Regions from separate parts of the Clostridioides sp. ES-S-0108-01 genome, predicted to be linked through region 1. Evidence: predicted binding sites of a transcription regulator. Region 1 holds the regulator's gene; the other holds the start of a gene.
What was found. Region 1 encodes HrcA, which represses chaperone genes, less so after heat shock. Its sites were predicted from a motif close to TTAGCACTCNNNNNNNNNGAGTGCTAA; they were not measured.
Positions count from the first base shown of each region.

Region 1 (8,211 bases):
CCAAAGACAGGATTAGTCGACCCATTTGATGGCTATGAAGATATACAAAATAAGTATATACGTTGTGTTGGAAACCCAGTAGATAGATTTGAAGAAGATGCACTTAGAATGCTTAGAGCAGTTAGATTTTCGGCACAACTCAATTTTAAAATAGCTGAAGGTACTAAGCAAAGTATTCATAAAAAATCAGCATTGATAAAAAATGTTTCTATGGAAAGAATACAGACTGAATTTAATAAAATGCTAGTATCTGATTCATCTAAATTAAATTTGTTAAATTCAACAGGTTTGTTGAAATTTATAATTCCTGAAATATGTGAATTAGAAGATGTTACTCAACATAATCCATATCACATTTATGATGTGCAAAAACACACTTTAATAGCCACAGAAGTAATTGAAGATGAACTGTATTTAAAACTTACAATGTTATTTCATGATTTGGGTAAAAAAGTAACTAAAACAACTGACAAAAATGGTATTGACCACTTTTATACTCATAGTAGAGAATCTGTAAAGATTGCAAAGAAGATTTTGAAGAGACTTAAGTATGATAATTGTACTATTAATAAAGTTTTACTATTAATACAATATCATGATTATAGGATAGAACCAAAAAGGAAAATAATTAAAAAGTTATTAAATAAACTAGAAAATGTTGAACTATTTGAAGATTTAATAAAAGTTAATTGGGCTGATACACTTGCTAAAAACCCAAAATATGCGAAAAAAAAGATATTGAACCTTATTGAGTGTGAAAAAGAATTCAAACACATAATAAATCAAAAGGAATGCTTTAATATTAAAGACTTAGCTATTAACGGAAAAGATTTAATGTCTATAGGTGTAAAACCAGGTAAAGACATGGGACATATCTTAAATAAGATGCTTGAAATTGTTATAAATAATCCAGAGTTAAATGAAAAAGAAATACTGAAAGAAAAAGTATTAAATATATACACATTTTAGATTCAAATATAAAAATTTGATTTAATCAATTTAAAAATCAAAAATACAATACTTATTTAGATAAAGTAAATAATTTTTAGAGTCTATTTTAGAAACTAAGATTATACAGTTTTTAAATATGTAGAAACTTAATCTAGAATTAGCAGATTAATATAAAAAAAAACTTTGGGAATACTATAACCATAAATTTATAAAATTAATATTTTATACACTATAAAACAGTGAGGAGGGACAGTATGCGTACTCAACTACAAAAGACTATTGGTCTTTCAGCAGCTCTTTCTACTGTTGTAGGTATGGTTATAGGTTCGGGAGTTTTTTTTAAGCCACAGGCGATATACACTACAACTAATGGAGCTCCAGGTCTAGGTATTATAGCATGGCTTTTAGGTGGTTTTATAACAATAACTGCTGGGCTTACAGCTACAGAAATTTCAGCTGCTATACCAAAAACTGGTGGTATGATGATTTATATCGAAGAGATATATGGAGAAAAATTAGGTTTTTTAACTGGATGGATGCAAACTGTATTATTTTTCCCAGGTACATCAGCAGCACTAGGAGTAATATTTGCTCAACAAGCATCTGAGCTTTTAGGCATGAGCCCAAGTAATATGTCTAATGTACTTCCTATAGCAATTGGAGTTATATTATTTCTAGCAGTACTAAATATAATAGGCTCATCTTTAGGAGGAAAAGTTCAGACAGTGGCCACTATTGGAAAGATGATACCTTTAATTTTAATAATAATATTTGGATTTATTAAAGGGCAAAGTAGTGAAGTATTAAATCCATTTGTAGGAGATGGTGTAAATGCATCAAATGCACTTGGACAAGCATTAATAGCTACTTTGTTTGCATATGATGGTTGGATAAATGTTGGAGCTATATCAGGAGAAATGAAGTCTCCAGAGAAAGATTTGCCAAGAGCAATAGTTGGCGGTTTATCATTAGTTATGGCAGTTTATATTATAATAAATATAGCTTATCTTTGGGTAGTGCCAGCAAGTGAATTAGCAACAGTTACTTCGCCAGCCACATTAGTTGCAACAAGATTATTTGGAAATATAGGTGGAAAAGTGATAACTGTGGGTATATTAATATCAGTATTTGGGACATTGAATGGATACTTATTGACAGGTTCAAGGATACCTTATACATTAGCTGAAATGGGAACTTTACCAGCATCTAAAACTCTTTTAAAAGTAAACTCTGGAGGTTCTCCTGTAAATTCAATACTACTTATAACTGTGTTAGCCTGTGTATATGCATTATCTGGTCAATTTAATCTTTTGACAGACTTAACTATATTTTCAATATGGGTATTTTATGTATTGACTTTTATAGGTGTTATGAGGCTTAGAAGAGAAAAGCCAGAGTTATACAGACCATATAAAGTTCCTTTATATCCAATAATACCAATTATAGCTATATTAGGTGGACTGTTTGTGATAATAAATCAAATAATGACTTCAACAGTAATATCTTTAGGTGGAATATTTATAACACTATTAGGTTTACCAGTTTATTATTATATGAAAAAAAATAACTAATTATTTTAAGTTAAACAAATTTGGATGAAAGTCAAGGCATACTTTTATCCAAATTTGTTGTAGTATTACATAATAAAAGTGTATGATTTCTTACTTGATGTACTATTTTGTTTGATTTATAATTTAGTAATTGCTATTTTAAGATAATTTAAGAAATGAGGAATATAAAATGTTAGGACTTTATGTGCATATTCCATTTTGTGTGAAAAAATGTAAGTATTGTGATTTTAATTCTTATAAAATGGACATAGATTCAAAAAAAAGATATATAGAAGATTTAAAAATAGAAATGGAATTATACAGCAACAAATTATATAAAGATAATAACTATAAGGAGAAAGAAGATTGTAGTTTAAACAAAACAGATACAATAACCAGTATATTTATAGGTGGAGGAACACCTAGCATTTTAACATCTAATGAAATAAGAGAAGTGTTTACAAGTATAAAAGAAGTGTTTAATATAGATGAAAATGCAGAAATAACTATAGAATGTAATCCTGGGACATTGACCCTAGAAAAATTAAAAGTTATGAAAGATGTTGGTATCAATAGGCTTAGTATAGGATTGCAAGCTGTTCAAGAAAAGCATTTGAACTTTATTGGAAGAATACATACTTATGAAGAATTTGAGAAAAACTATAAAGATGCATTAAGTGTAGGCTTTAAAAATATTAATATAGATTTAATGTACAGCCTTCCAAATCAAACTCTATGTGATTGGAAGGAAACTCTTCAAAAAGTTGTAGACTTAAATCCAACACATATATCAGCTTATTCTCTTATACTAGAAGAAGGCACTGAACTATACAATATGCATGAGAGTAATAAATTTGAACTTATAGATGAAAATATAGATATAGAAATGTATGAGTATACAATAAATTATCTAAAGTCAAAAGGGTATAATCAATATGAAATATCAAATTACTCAAAAGAAGGCTATAATTGTGAGCATAATATTTTATACTGGGAATGTGAACATTATATAGGGCTTGGAGCAGGAGCTTCTGGCTATATTGATAATAATAGATACAATAATCTAGAATCTTTAGAAGAATATCATTTAAGTTTGGTAAAAAGAGAAAAACCAATACAAGAAAGTGAAAATCTTTCTATAAAAGATATGATAGAAGAAAAGATATTTATGGGGCTTCGAATGAATAAAGGTATAAAATTTGAAGATTTTAAAAAAAAATTTGGAATAGATTTTAGAGAAAAATACAGCAAGCAAATAGAAATGCTATCGACTAGAAGGCTTATAAATAAAAGCTTTCAGGGTATACAGTTAACTCAAAAAGGAAGAGAAATATCTAATAGTATATTTATAGAATTTATGGAATAATTTTTAAAGTGTTGACAAAATAAATTTATAATGGTATATAATATATATAATCTTTTTAGCACTCGAACTTGGTGAGTGCTAACAGCTAGGAGGTATAATAATATGGAGTTAAATGAAAGAAAATTAAATATCCTCAAAGCTATAGTTAAAGATTATATAGAAACAGCTGAAGCTATAGGTTCTAGAACAATATCTAAAAGACATGATTTAGGTGTTAGTGCTGCTACTATAAGAAATGAAATGGCTGACCTTGAAGAATTAGGGTACTTAATTCAGCCTCATACTTCTGCGGGTAGAGTTCCATCTGAAAAAGGCTATAAGTTATATGTAAACTCTCTTATGAGTAAAAGCGAACTGGATGATAATGATAAGATTCTTATTGAACAGTGTATGAATCACAACATAAATCATATAAAAGAATTGATTCATGAAACTTCTAAGCTATTATCTCAACTAACAAACTATACAACTGTAGCAGTTACCAAGAGTTTAATAAATCAAAGTGTTATAAAGCACATACAGTTGGTTGCTATGAGTGACAATAATATTTTACTTATAGTTGTAACAGATAAAGGAGACTTAAAAAAAGCTAACCTTACAACTAATGTATATTTAGAACAATCTAAGTTAAATTTGATTTCTGATAATCTTACAAGGAAGCTCTTAGGTAAAAGTATAACAGATTTGGATGATAATCTAATTGCTTTTATTAAATATGAAATAAGTGAGTATTCTGGGCTTATAGATGAGCTTTTAAATGCTTTGAACTCAAATATGAAAGAAGAAGATTTTTCTCTATCATTGAATGGAGCTACTAATATATTTAGCTATCCAGAATTTAATGATGTATTAAAAGCAAAGTCATTTTTAAATATGTTAGAAAAAAAGGAAACGATAGCTGACATAATTAAATCAAAGGGAATACAAAAAGACAATCTAAATATAATAATTGGTAGTGATAATGATTGTGAATTGGCACAGGATTGTAGTATAGTTACAGCAACTTATAATGTAGATAGAGACTTGGTTGGGCGAATAAGCTTTATAGGCCCTACAAGAATGGATTATGCTAGAATTTACTCTATAATAAATTATATGAGTTTACTAATTAATAGAAAGTAAAGAAATTTTAAATTGCGAGGTGTAAAGTCTTGGATAAAAAAAATGAACAACAAGAAGTAAGAGAAGAAAATGATACTTCCATTAACCAAGAATCTGAAACTCAAGTAGAGTTAGAAGAAGAAGTTATTAATGAAGAATGTGAAGATTCAAGTGAAAAAACCGATGAAAAAGAAGTTGATGATGAAAATGTAACAGATATAAATTCTAAGTTAGCAGAAAAGAAATTGCAGGATGAACTAGATGAATTAAATGATAAATATCAAAGACTTCAAGCCGAATATGCAAACTACAGAAGAAGAACTCAACAAGAGAAAGAGACAATAGGTGTATTTGCAAATGAAAAGATAATAACTGAGTTAATACCAGTTATAGATAGTATGGAAAGAGCCTTAGATGCATGTGAAGATAAGGAGGATACTATGTATAAGGGTATAAGCCTTGTACATAAACAGTTGATAGACACTTTAGTAAAATTTGGAGTAGAAGAAATAGAAGCAGAATCTAAGGAATTTGATCCAAATTTACATTTAGCAGTTATGCAAGAAAGCGTAGATGGAGTTGAAGCAAATCAAATAGTAATGGTGCTTCAAAAAGGATATAAGCTAGGAACTAAAGTTATAAGACCTTCAATGGTTAAAGTTTCTTGCTAAGTATAGATTAAAGGTTAAAATATTTAACCTAATATAAAATATTCAAATAAGTAAAACTTAATTATATAATTACTCAAGGAGGATTTTAGTCATGGGAAAAATAATAGGAATAGATTTAGGAACAACAAATTCATGTGTTGCAGTATTAGAAGGTGGAGAAGCACAAATAATAGCAAATAGTGAAGGTATGAGAACTACTCCATCAGTAGTAGCATTTACAAAAGATGGTGAAAGAATAGTTGGAGAACCTGCAAAAAGACAAGCAGTTACAAATGCAGATAAAACAATAACTTCTATAAAAACTCATATGGGAACTGATTATAAAGTAAATATAGATGGGAAATCATATACTCCACAAGAAATATCAGCAATAATTTTACAAAAATTAAAATCAGATGCAGAAAGTTACTTAGGACAAACAGTAACAGAAGCAGTTATAACAGTTCCAGCTTACTTTACAGATGCTCAAAGACAAGCTACTAAAGATGCTGGTAGAATAGCAGGGCTTGATGTTAAGAGAATAATAAATGAGCCAACAGCAGCAGCACTTGCTTATGGTATGGATAAATTAGACCAAGAAAAGAAAATATTAGTATTTGACTTAGGTGGAGGAACTTTTGACGTATCTATACTTGAAATAGGAGATGGAACTTTCGAAGTTTTAGCTACAGCTGGTAATAATAGATTAGGTGGAGATGATTTTGACCAAATAGTAATAGATTACTTAGCAGAGGAATTCAAAAAAGCTGAAGGTGTAGATTTAAGAAATGATAAAATGGCTCTTCAAAGATTAAAAGAAGCAGCAGAAAAAGCTAAGAAAGAACTATCATCAACAATGAGTTCAAATATAAACTTACCTTTCATAACTGCTACAGCAGAAGGACCAAAACACTTAAATATAGATTTATCAAGAGCTAAATTTGAGGAATTAACTAGAGGTTTAGTTGAAAAAACTATGGAGCCAACTAAGACAGCTTTACAAGATGCAGGACTTTCTACAGGTGATATAGATGATGTATTATTAGTAGGTGGTTCTACAAGAATACCAGCAGTACAAGAAGCTGTTAAGAAATTTATAGGAAAAGAACCTCACAAAGGTATAAATCCAGATGAGTGTGTTGCAGCAGGTGCTTCTATACAAGCAGGAGTTTTAGCAGGAGATGTTAAAGATTTATTATTACTAGATGTTACTCCACTATCTCTTGGTATAGAAACTATGGGTAATGTAATGACTAAGATAATAGAGAGAAATACTACAATACCAACTAAGAAATCTCAAGTATTCTCAACTGCTGCTGATAATCAAACAGCTGTTGATATACATGTTCTTCAAGGTGAAAGAAGTATGGCTTATGACAATACAACTTTAGGAAGATTCCAATTAACAGATATACCACCAGCACAAAGAGGAATACCTCAAATAGAAGTTACTTTTGATATAGATGCAAATGGTATAGTTAATGTTTCAGCTAAAGATTTAGGTACAGGAAAAGAACAAAAAATAACTATAACATCAAACACTAATTTATCAGAAGCAGAAATAGAGCAAAAGATAAAAGAAGCAGAAATGAATGCAGAAGCTGACAAACAAAAGAAAGAAAAAATAGAAGCATTCAATCAAGCTGAATCTACTATATATCAAACTGAAAAAACTTTAAATGAACTTGGAGATAAAATAAGTTCAGGTGACAAAGAGGATATAGAAAAAGCTATAGCAGATTTAAAAGCTGTAAAAGATAATCAAGATGCTACAGCAGAAGAACTTAAGAAAGCTACAGATGAAGTAATGACTAAGTTCCAAAAAGTATCTCAAGAGATGTACCAACAAGCAGCTCAAGAGCAACAAGCAGCACAAGGTGCAGAACAAGCTCAAGACAATGGACCTAAAGATGACAATGTGGTAGATGCTGACTTTAAAGAAGTAGATGAAGATAAATAAGATATATAATATGTAATACTAAATGATAATTGGAGCATATATGATTTATGAAAATCATATAGTGTTAAAGATATATGGACAATACACATCATAAAGAATATAATATATCATAGATTATATAACTTAAAGTAGAATATAAGAATTAATGATAGCTTGTAGTTTATTATTCTACAAGCTATCGTTTTGTAAAACGAAGGTGGTGTCAATTTTTGAGTACAAAAAGGGATTATTATGAAGTCTTAGGTATCAGTAAAGGTGCGGAAGCCCAAGAGATAAAAAAAGCTTACAGAAAATTAGCAATGAAGTACCATCCAGATAGAAATCCTGGAGATAAAGAAGCAGAAGAAAAGTTTAAAGAGATAAATGAAGCTTATGAAGTGTTATCTGATGATACAAAGAGAAAAACTTACGACCAGTTTGGACATGATGGGCTAAATGGTCAAGGCGGTTTTGGTGGTCAAGGAGGATTTGGCGGTCAAGGCTTTGGTGGTTTTGAAGATATGTTCGGAGATATATTTGGTGACATGTTTGGAGGAAGCTTTGGAGGTGGAAGACAGAGAAGAAGAGGTCCTCAACGTGGTGCAGATATAAGACAAAGCGTTACTATATCTTTTGAAGAAGCTGCATTTGGTA
Region 1 is NZ_JADGMN010000001.1:17,503-25,713, forward strand. Features, by position in the region: gene IR152_RS00095 (CCA tRNA nucleotidyltransferase) at 1-969, shown strand, start outside; gene IR152_RS00100 (APC family permease) at 1,206-2,522, shown strand; gene hemW (radical SAM family heme chaperone HemW) at 2,692-3,867, shown strand; gene hrcA (heat-inducible transcriptional repressor HrcA) at 3,970-4,989, shown strand; gene grpE (nucleotide exchange factor GrpE) at 5,019-5,639, shown strand; gene dnaK (molecular chaperone DnaK) at 5,731-7,578, shown strand; gene dnaJ (molecular chaperone DnaJ) at 7,788-8,211, shown strand, end outside.

Region 2 (8,211 bases), on a different contig from region 1:
AAATCAAAAGGTATTTCAAAAAGGTTATAAATTTTCAGAGACAGACTTACTTTCATACTCAATAGTACTATTAGGGGCAACACTAAGTGTATCTACGCTAATAGATTTAAAAGTTTCGGGAATCTTATTTATAATATTACAAATGACAATAACAATAATATCAGCACTTTATATAGGTAAAAAGTTGGGTTTTGAAGAAAACTTTAGATTTCTAATGGCAAGTGGAAACGCAGTATGCGGTTCTTCTGCCATAGGAGCAACCGTTCCAGTAGTTAATGCTACAGATAAAGAAAAGGGCATTGCAGTAACGATTGTAAATGTTACTGGTATATTCCTTATGTTTTTACTTCCGATAATATCTCAATTTTTATACAGCCATGAACTTGTAAAAACATCAGCAATGATAGGTGGAACTTTACAATCAATTGGTCAAGTTGTAGCAAGTGGAGCAATTGTTGGAGAAAATGTAAAAGATTTGGCTACTATTTTTAAGATAGTAAGAGTAATATTTTTAGTTGTTGTTGTATTAGTATTTGGACATATGAAAAATAAGTCTAATAGTGAAATTCTTGAAGAAGAAAAGGATGAGATAAAAAAGAAAAAAGTAACTATACCTTGGTATGTAATTGGATTCTTTATAACTTGTGCACTTTTTTCAATGAATATTATACCAAAAGAAGTATCTGTATTTTGTAAAGAAATAAGTAACAAATTAGAAATAATAGCTTTAGCAGCAATTGGTCTAAAGGTTAATGTAAAAGATTTAGTGAAACAAGGGAAAGAGGTTTCTTTATATGGTTTATTTATAGGTACAGTACAAGTTATATCAGCTGTAGTTTTGATAAAAATATTTATATAGTATAAAGTAGTATTTGTAATACTAATTTGATTAATTAAAATAATATAATACTAATAATTTATAATATAAATAAAAAATGAATTTCGATAAGTTTAAATGGGTATAAACTTATCGGAATTCATTTTTTATTTAAGGTGAAAATTTAAAGTAAAATATTATTTTACATAATAATAACCTTATAGATTTTGAAATTACTTATCTTTGTGTTAAAATAAGTAAAATGCACATATTAAAGTTAAGTTTTTAAATAATTAAACAAAATGAAAATATAAATATTAAGGAGATTTGGTATATGAATGTTTATGAAAAGGATAATGGAGTTATACTAGAAGGAGTAACAGATTTTGACCCAATACATATATTTGAGTGTGGTCAATGTTTTAGATGGCATAAACAAGAAGATGGCTCATACACTGGCGTTGCAAAGGGAAGAATATTAAATGTCAAAAAAGAGAATGATAAAATATATTTAAATAATACGAATTTAAAGGAGTTTAATAGTATTTGGTATAATTACTTTGATTTAGGAACTGATTATACAGAAATAAAGAATAAACTAAAAAATATGGATGAATATTTAAATAAGGCTACCGAATTTGGATGGGGAATAAGAATATTAAGACAAGATGGATGGGAAATGCTTATATCATTTATAATTTCCTCTAATAATAGAATTCCTATGATACAAAGAGCTATAGAAAATTTATCAAGAAAATTTGGTAAGTATATAGGTGAATATGAAGGTAATGAATACTATGCATTCCCAACACCAGAAGAGCTAAATAAGGCATCACAAGAGGAAATAAGAGCATGTCAAACAGGTTTTAGAGATAAGTACATAAAAAGTACTACACAGGCAGTTATAGAAAACAATGATAAGGTATCTGAATATACAAATTTAAGTACAGATGACTGTAGAAAAGAGCTTTTAAAATTTAATGGAGTAGGACCAAAAGTATGTGATTGTATTGCGTTATTTGGGATGCAAAAATATGATTCTTTTCCAGTTGATGTTTGGGTTAAGAGAGTTATGCAAGAGTTCTATATAGATGAAGACATGAGTTTACCTAAAATGAGAACTTATGGAATTGATAAATTTAAAGAAATGTCTGGATTTGCTCAACAGTACTTATTTTACTATGCAAGAGAACTCGGTATAGGAAAATAAATTAAGGGGGAGAAATTATGGGAGTAATAGGAACAATATTTCTGTTCTATTTAATTATATCATATCTAGCTGGAGCCATAATTTCTGTGATTATATTACTTGAAAATAGAGACCCTGCAAAAACCATGTCTTGGTTATTGATGTTTATTATATTTCCAGGAATAGGCTTAATTATATATGCTATTTCAGGTAGAAATATTAGAAAACGAAAATTATTTAAGACTCAAAAACTAGCTAATAATATAAAAGAAAAGAAACTCTTTGATACATTAGAAAAGATAACAGAAATAGTTGAATTAGAAAAAGAATCTATAAAGCAAAACAAGCTTTTAAGAGATGAAGAGGATGGTAGTTATAGAAAAAGGGTAATAAATATGTTATTAAAGACTGGTATGTTTCCCTTTACTAAAAATAATAAGGTAGATGTATTTGTAGATGGAAATGAAAAGTTTAAAAGGCTTATAGAAGATATAAGAGAAGCTAAAGACCATATTCATTTAGAGTACTTTATCATCAAAGATAGTGAAATAGGTAGGGTGTTAAAAGAGGAACTTATAAAAAAAGCCAAAGAAGGTGTTAAGATAAGAATCTTATATGATGATGTAGGATGTTGGAGATTTTGGTTTAATAGAAAATTTTTTCGAGAAATGAGGGAAGTAGGTATAGAAATTGCAGCATTTTTACCTACAAAATTTCCTATAATAGGAGGAAAATTAAACTATAGAAATCATAGAAAAATTGTTGTTATTGATGGAATAATTGGATATACAGGCGGAATAAATATAGGAGATGAATATTTAGGCAAAAATGATAAGTTTGGGTATTGGAGAGATACTCATATTAGGATTAAAGGTATTTCTGTATACATGCTTCAAATGACATTCTTGATTGACTGGTATTATACAATAAAAGAAGTCTTAGTGACTAAAAATTACTTTCCAAGTGTCGGGAATGTTGGTGAAAGTATGATACAGGTTGTTGCAAGTGGTCCAGATAGTGACTGGGAAGATATTCATTATGCTTATTTTTCTGCAATATGTCAAGCTAGGCAAAATGTTTATATAGAAACTCCATATTTTATTCCTGATGAGAGTTTACTAAAAGCTATAAAAAGTGCTGCTCTTAGTGGAGTAGATGTAAGGATAATATTTCCAAAAATTGCAGATCACAAGATAGTAAACATAGCATCCTATTCATATTTTGAAGAAATATTAAGAGCTGGTGGCAAAGTTTATTTGTATAATAAAGGGTTTATACATTCTAAAGTAGTAATAATAGATGATAAAATTGCTTCTGCAGGCACAGCTAATATGGATTTAAGAAGTTTTATGCTTAACTTTGAAGTAAATGCATTTATTTATGATGAAGAAGTTATTGGAGTAATGACAGATGATTTCTTTGAAGATTTAAGTCACTGTGAAGAGCTTAATCTGGAGGTATTTAAGAATAGAAATATCATACAAAAAATCAAGGAATCTGTAGCCAGATTATTTTCACCAATATTATAAAAAATTATTAAAAAAGGTATTGAAAATTATGTGTGATTGGTATATTATAATAATTGTTAGCACTCTATTAGATAGAGTGATAATAAACAGTATATATAAATCTACATATAAGGTAGTATTAATTTAAAAATAACTAAAAACATAGGCGAACTAGTCTATACTTAATATTTTAGGAGGCGTGAATAATGAAAATAAGACCATTAGCTGACAGAGTAGTAATTAAAAAAGTAGAAGCAGAAGAAAAAACTGCAAGTGGAATAGTTTTACCAGGGGCAGCTAAAGAGCAACCTCAAATAGCTGAAGTTGTAGAAGTTGGACCAGGTGGAATAGTTGAAGGAAAAGAAATAAAAATGGAATTGACAGTAGGAGATAAGGTTATATTCCAAAAATATTCTGGAACAGAAGTTAAGATAGAAGGACAAGAATACACAATACTAAGACAAAGTGATGTATTAGCTGTTATTGAATAAATATAGAATAAATTTATTAGGAGGGGTTTAAAATGGCTAAAGAAATTAAATTTTCAGAGGAAACAAGAAGAGCTTTAGAAGCTGGTGTAAATAAATTAGCAGATACAGTAAAAGTAACATTAGGACCTAAAGGAAGAAATGTTATATTAGATAAAAAATTTGGTTCTCCACTTATAACTAATGATGGTGTAACTATAGCAAAAGAGATAGAGTTAGAAGATAGATTTGAAAATATGGGTGCTCAGTTAGTTAAAGAAGTTGCAACTAAAACTAATGATGTAGCTGGAGATGGTACTACAACTGCTACAGTTTTAGCACAAGCTATAATAAGAGAAGGCTTAAAGAATGTAACAGCAGGGGCTAACCCAATATTATTAAGAAAAGGAATACAAAAAGCAGTAGTAGTGGCAGTAGAAGAATTAAAAAATCAATCAAGAATAGTAGAAACACAAGAAGCTATATCTCAGGTTGCTTCTATATCTGCTGGTGATGAAGAAGTTGGAAAATTAATAGCAGAAGCTATGGAAATAGTAGGTAAAGATGGAGTTATAACTGTTGAAGAATCTCAGACTATGAATACTGAATTAGATGCTGTTGAAGGTATGCAGTTTGATAGAGGATTTGTTTCTGCATATATGGTTACAGATGTAGATAAGATGGAAGCAGTTTTAAATGACCCATATATATTAATCACTGATAAAAAAATATCTAACATACAAGAATTATTACCAATTCTTGAACAAATAGTTCAACAAGGTAAAAAGTTATTAATAATAGCTGAAGATGTAGAAGGTGAAGCATTATCTACGTTAGTAGTTAATAAATTAAGAGGAACATTTGATGTAGTAGCAGTTAAAGCTCCAGGTTTTGGAGATAGAAGAAAAGAAATGCTTCAAGATATAGCAATACTTACAGGTGCCCAAGTAATATCAGAAGAATTAGGTTACGATTTAAAAGAAGCTGATTTATCTATGTTAGGTAGAGCTTCATCTGTTAAAGTAACTAAAGAAAATACTACAATAGTAGATGGTTCTGGAGATAAAAAAGCTATAGAAGATAGAGTAAATCAAATTAAACATCAAGTAGAGCAAACTACTTCAGATTTTGATAGAGAAAAATTAATGGAAAGATTAGCTAAGCTTGCTGGTGGAGTAGCTGTTATAAAAGTTGGAGCTGCTACAGAAGTTGAGTTAAAAGAAAGAAAGTTAAGAATAGAAGATGCCCTTAATGCAACTAGAGCAGCTGTAGAAGAAGGAATAGTAGCTGGTGGAGGAACTGCTTTTGTTAGTGTTATACCAGCAATAGGAACACTAATTGAGAGTTTAGAAGGAGAAGTTAAACTAGGTGCTCAAATAGTTAAAAAAGCGTTAGAAGAGCCATTAAGACAAATAGCTACAAATGCTGGTCTTGAAGGTGCTGTAATTGTGCAAAATGTTGTTAATTCTGAAGCAGAAACTGGATTTGACGCATTAAATGAAAAATATGTAAACATGATAGAAGCTGGTATAGTTGATCCAACTAAAGTTAGTAGAAGTGCTTTACAAAATGCTGCATCAATAGCAAGTACTTTCTTAACTACTGAAGCTGCTGTTGCTGACCTTCCTGAGAAAGAAGATGCAGGAATGCCAGGTATGGGTGGCGGAATGCCAGGTATGATGTAATTTAAAAAGTTTAAAATATAAATTTTAATATAAAGAACTATTTCGACTTAGATTTTAACTTCTAAGTTGAAATAGTTCTTTTGTATATATTTAATTTTTGTATATCTATAAATTCAATATACATATTAAGAAAATTAGTATCTAGGTTATGATAATATTTTAGAGTTGTATTGTTATTTTTTAGGTTATGATTTTAGATATATATTAATTAAGGTATAATTGTTGATAGAGAATAAATCAAATTTAAAAGGATGCGATAATATGGACTTAAGAAAATTGCTTGAAGAAGTTAAAAATGAAAATATTGATATAGATTTTGCGTTAGAAAAGTTAAAAGATTTACCTTATGAAGACATTGGATATGCAAATATAGACCATCATAGAGAATTAAGAAATGGGTATCCGGAAGTTATTTATTGTGAAGGTAAGAGTGATGAGCATATTTTAGGGATTATTGATAAAATGAATCAAAAAAGTTCTAACATATTGGGGACAAGGTGTAGAAAAGAAACTTTTCTGAAAATTAAAGAAATCTATAATCATGCAGAGTATGAAGAACTATCTAAAATTTTAAAGATTCAAAATCATGATATAGAGAATATAGGAAAGGGTAAAATTGTGATTGCTACAGGAGGAACTTCTGATATACCAGTAGCAGACGAAGCCTATCACACAGCTAAGTTTTTAGGTAATGATGTTGATAGAATATATGATGTTGGAGTGGCAGGTATACATAGGCTTTTAAATAAAAGACATAAAATAGATAGTGCTAGAGTAATAGTAGCTGTTGCAGGTATGGAAGGTGCTCTTGCAAGTGTAGTTGGTGGATTGGTTGATGTTCCAGTAATAGCTGTTCCAACTTCTGTTGGATATGGAGCAAATTTTGGAGGGTTAGCAGCCTTACTAGCCATGTTAAATAGCTGTGCATCTGGAATATCTGTTGTAAATATTGACAATGGATTTGGGGCAGGATATTTAGCAGCAATGATAAATAAACTGTAATAAATATATTGATATAAATTAAACATAAATTATATAATAAAATCTAATTTCTATTATATTTTTACTATTAAAATTGAGGAGACATATATGAGTGAAAAAATACTTTATTTTGATATAATAAGTGGTATATCAGGGGATATGACACTTGCAAGTTTATTAAATTTAGGTGTACCTAAGGAAATTTTTTTGGAGGAAATTCATAAACTAAAAATGAGCGATGAATTTAATATAAACATCAGCTCAAAAACCGAGAATGGAATAGTAGGTACAAAGGTAGAAGTAATTACAAAAGAAAAACATACACATAGAAATTTAGTGGATATATTTGAGATTATAGATGAAAGCAATCTAAACGAAAATGTAAAATCTAAATCAAAAAAAATATTTATGGTAATTGGAGAAGCAGAAGCAAAAGTTCATGGAACTACAATAGATAAGATACATTTTCATGAGGTAGGGGCTATAGATTCAATTGTAGATATAGTAGGAGCTTCTATATTGGTTGATTTACTTTGTGTAGATAAAGTTTGTGCTAGTACAGTGTCTGTTGGTTCAGGATTTGTAAATTGTGAACATGGAGTTATACCTATACCTGCACCTGCAACTATGGAAATTTTAAAAGGTGTACCAATTAAATTAAATAATATAACTGGAGAATGTACAACTCCAACAGGGGCTGCAATCATAAAAGTTTTATGTGATGAGTTTGTGGATGAGTTTGAATTTTCTCCAAAGCAAATTGGATATGGAATAGGTCATAAGAAGTTTGAAGTACCAAATATATTAAGAACTGTATTAGGTGAAAAAAAAAAGAAGAGTTAATTTATGAAATTAGTGCAAACATTGATGATATGTCTTCAGAAATTTATTCTTATTTGTATGAAAAAATACTAGCTGAAAAAGCATTAGATATTTATACGGAGAGTATTTATATGAAGAAGAATAGACCTGCAACAAAAGTGTCAATTTTATGCAATGAATCAGATTTAGAAAAATTTATTAAAATATTGCTTTTAGAAACTAGCACTTTTGGAGTGAGATATAATGCATATAATAGAGAAATTCTAGAGCGAAAATTTGTAAAATTGGATACAAAATATGGAGTAGTTACAGTAAAATTAGGGTATTATAAAGGAGAACTAGTCAAGGCGACTCCAGAATATAATGAATGTAAAATTATAGCAAAAAATGAAGATATTCCTATAAAAAAAGTGTTTGCTGATATAAATTTTAGAATAAAAGAAGAATTTAGTGAAAACTTATTGACATAAGTAATAAATTTTGATAAATTAATATTCAGCTTTATTAAATAAAAGCAAACAGAAAAAATATATAAAATATAAACTCACTCGTATATGCTCAGAAATATGGTCTGAGAGTCTCTACCAAGATACCGTAAATATCTTGACTATGGGTGAAATTATTATACCAAAAGACCTAATTAAGTAAATGTGTAGGCTGAGTTATACTCCCTATGTGTTGGCTATAAGATAAAGGGCATTTTGGAAGCCTGTATAGTAATTTCACTTTTGTTAGAAATTAT
Region 2 is NZ_JADGMN010000025.1:11,941-20,151, reverse strand. Features, by position in the region: gene IR152_RS16955 (YeiH family protein) at 1-859, shown strand, start outside; gene IR152_RS16950 (DNA-3-methyladenine glycosylase family protein) at 1,152-2,027, shown strand; gene cls (cardiolipin synthase) at 2,045-3,535, shown strand; gene groES (co-chaperone GroES) at 3,721-4,005, shown strand; gene groL (chaperonin GroEL) at 4,038-5,666, shown strand; gene larB (nickel pincer cofactor biosynthesis protein LarB) at 5,928-6,668, shown strand; partial or broken gene larC (nickel pincer cofactor biosynthesis protein LarC) at 6,756-7,939, shown strand; purine riboswitch at 7,998-8,099, shown strand.
Region 2: the regulator HrcA is predicted to act here: its motif matches at 3,592-3,618, upstream of groES (co-chaperone GroES).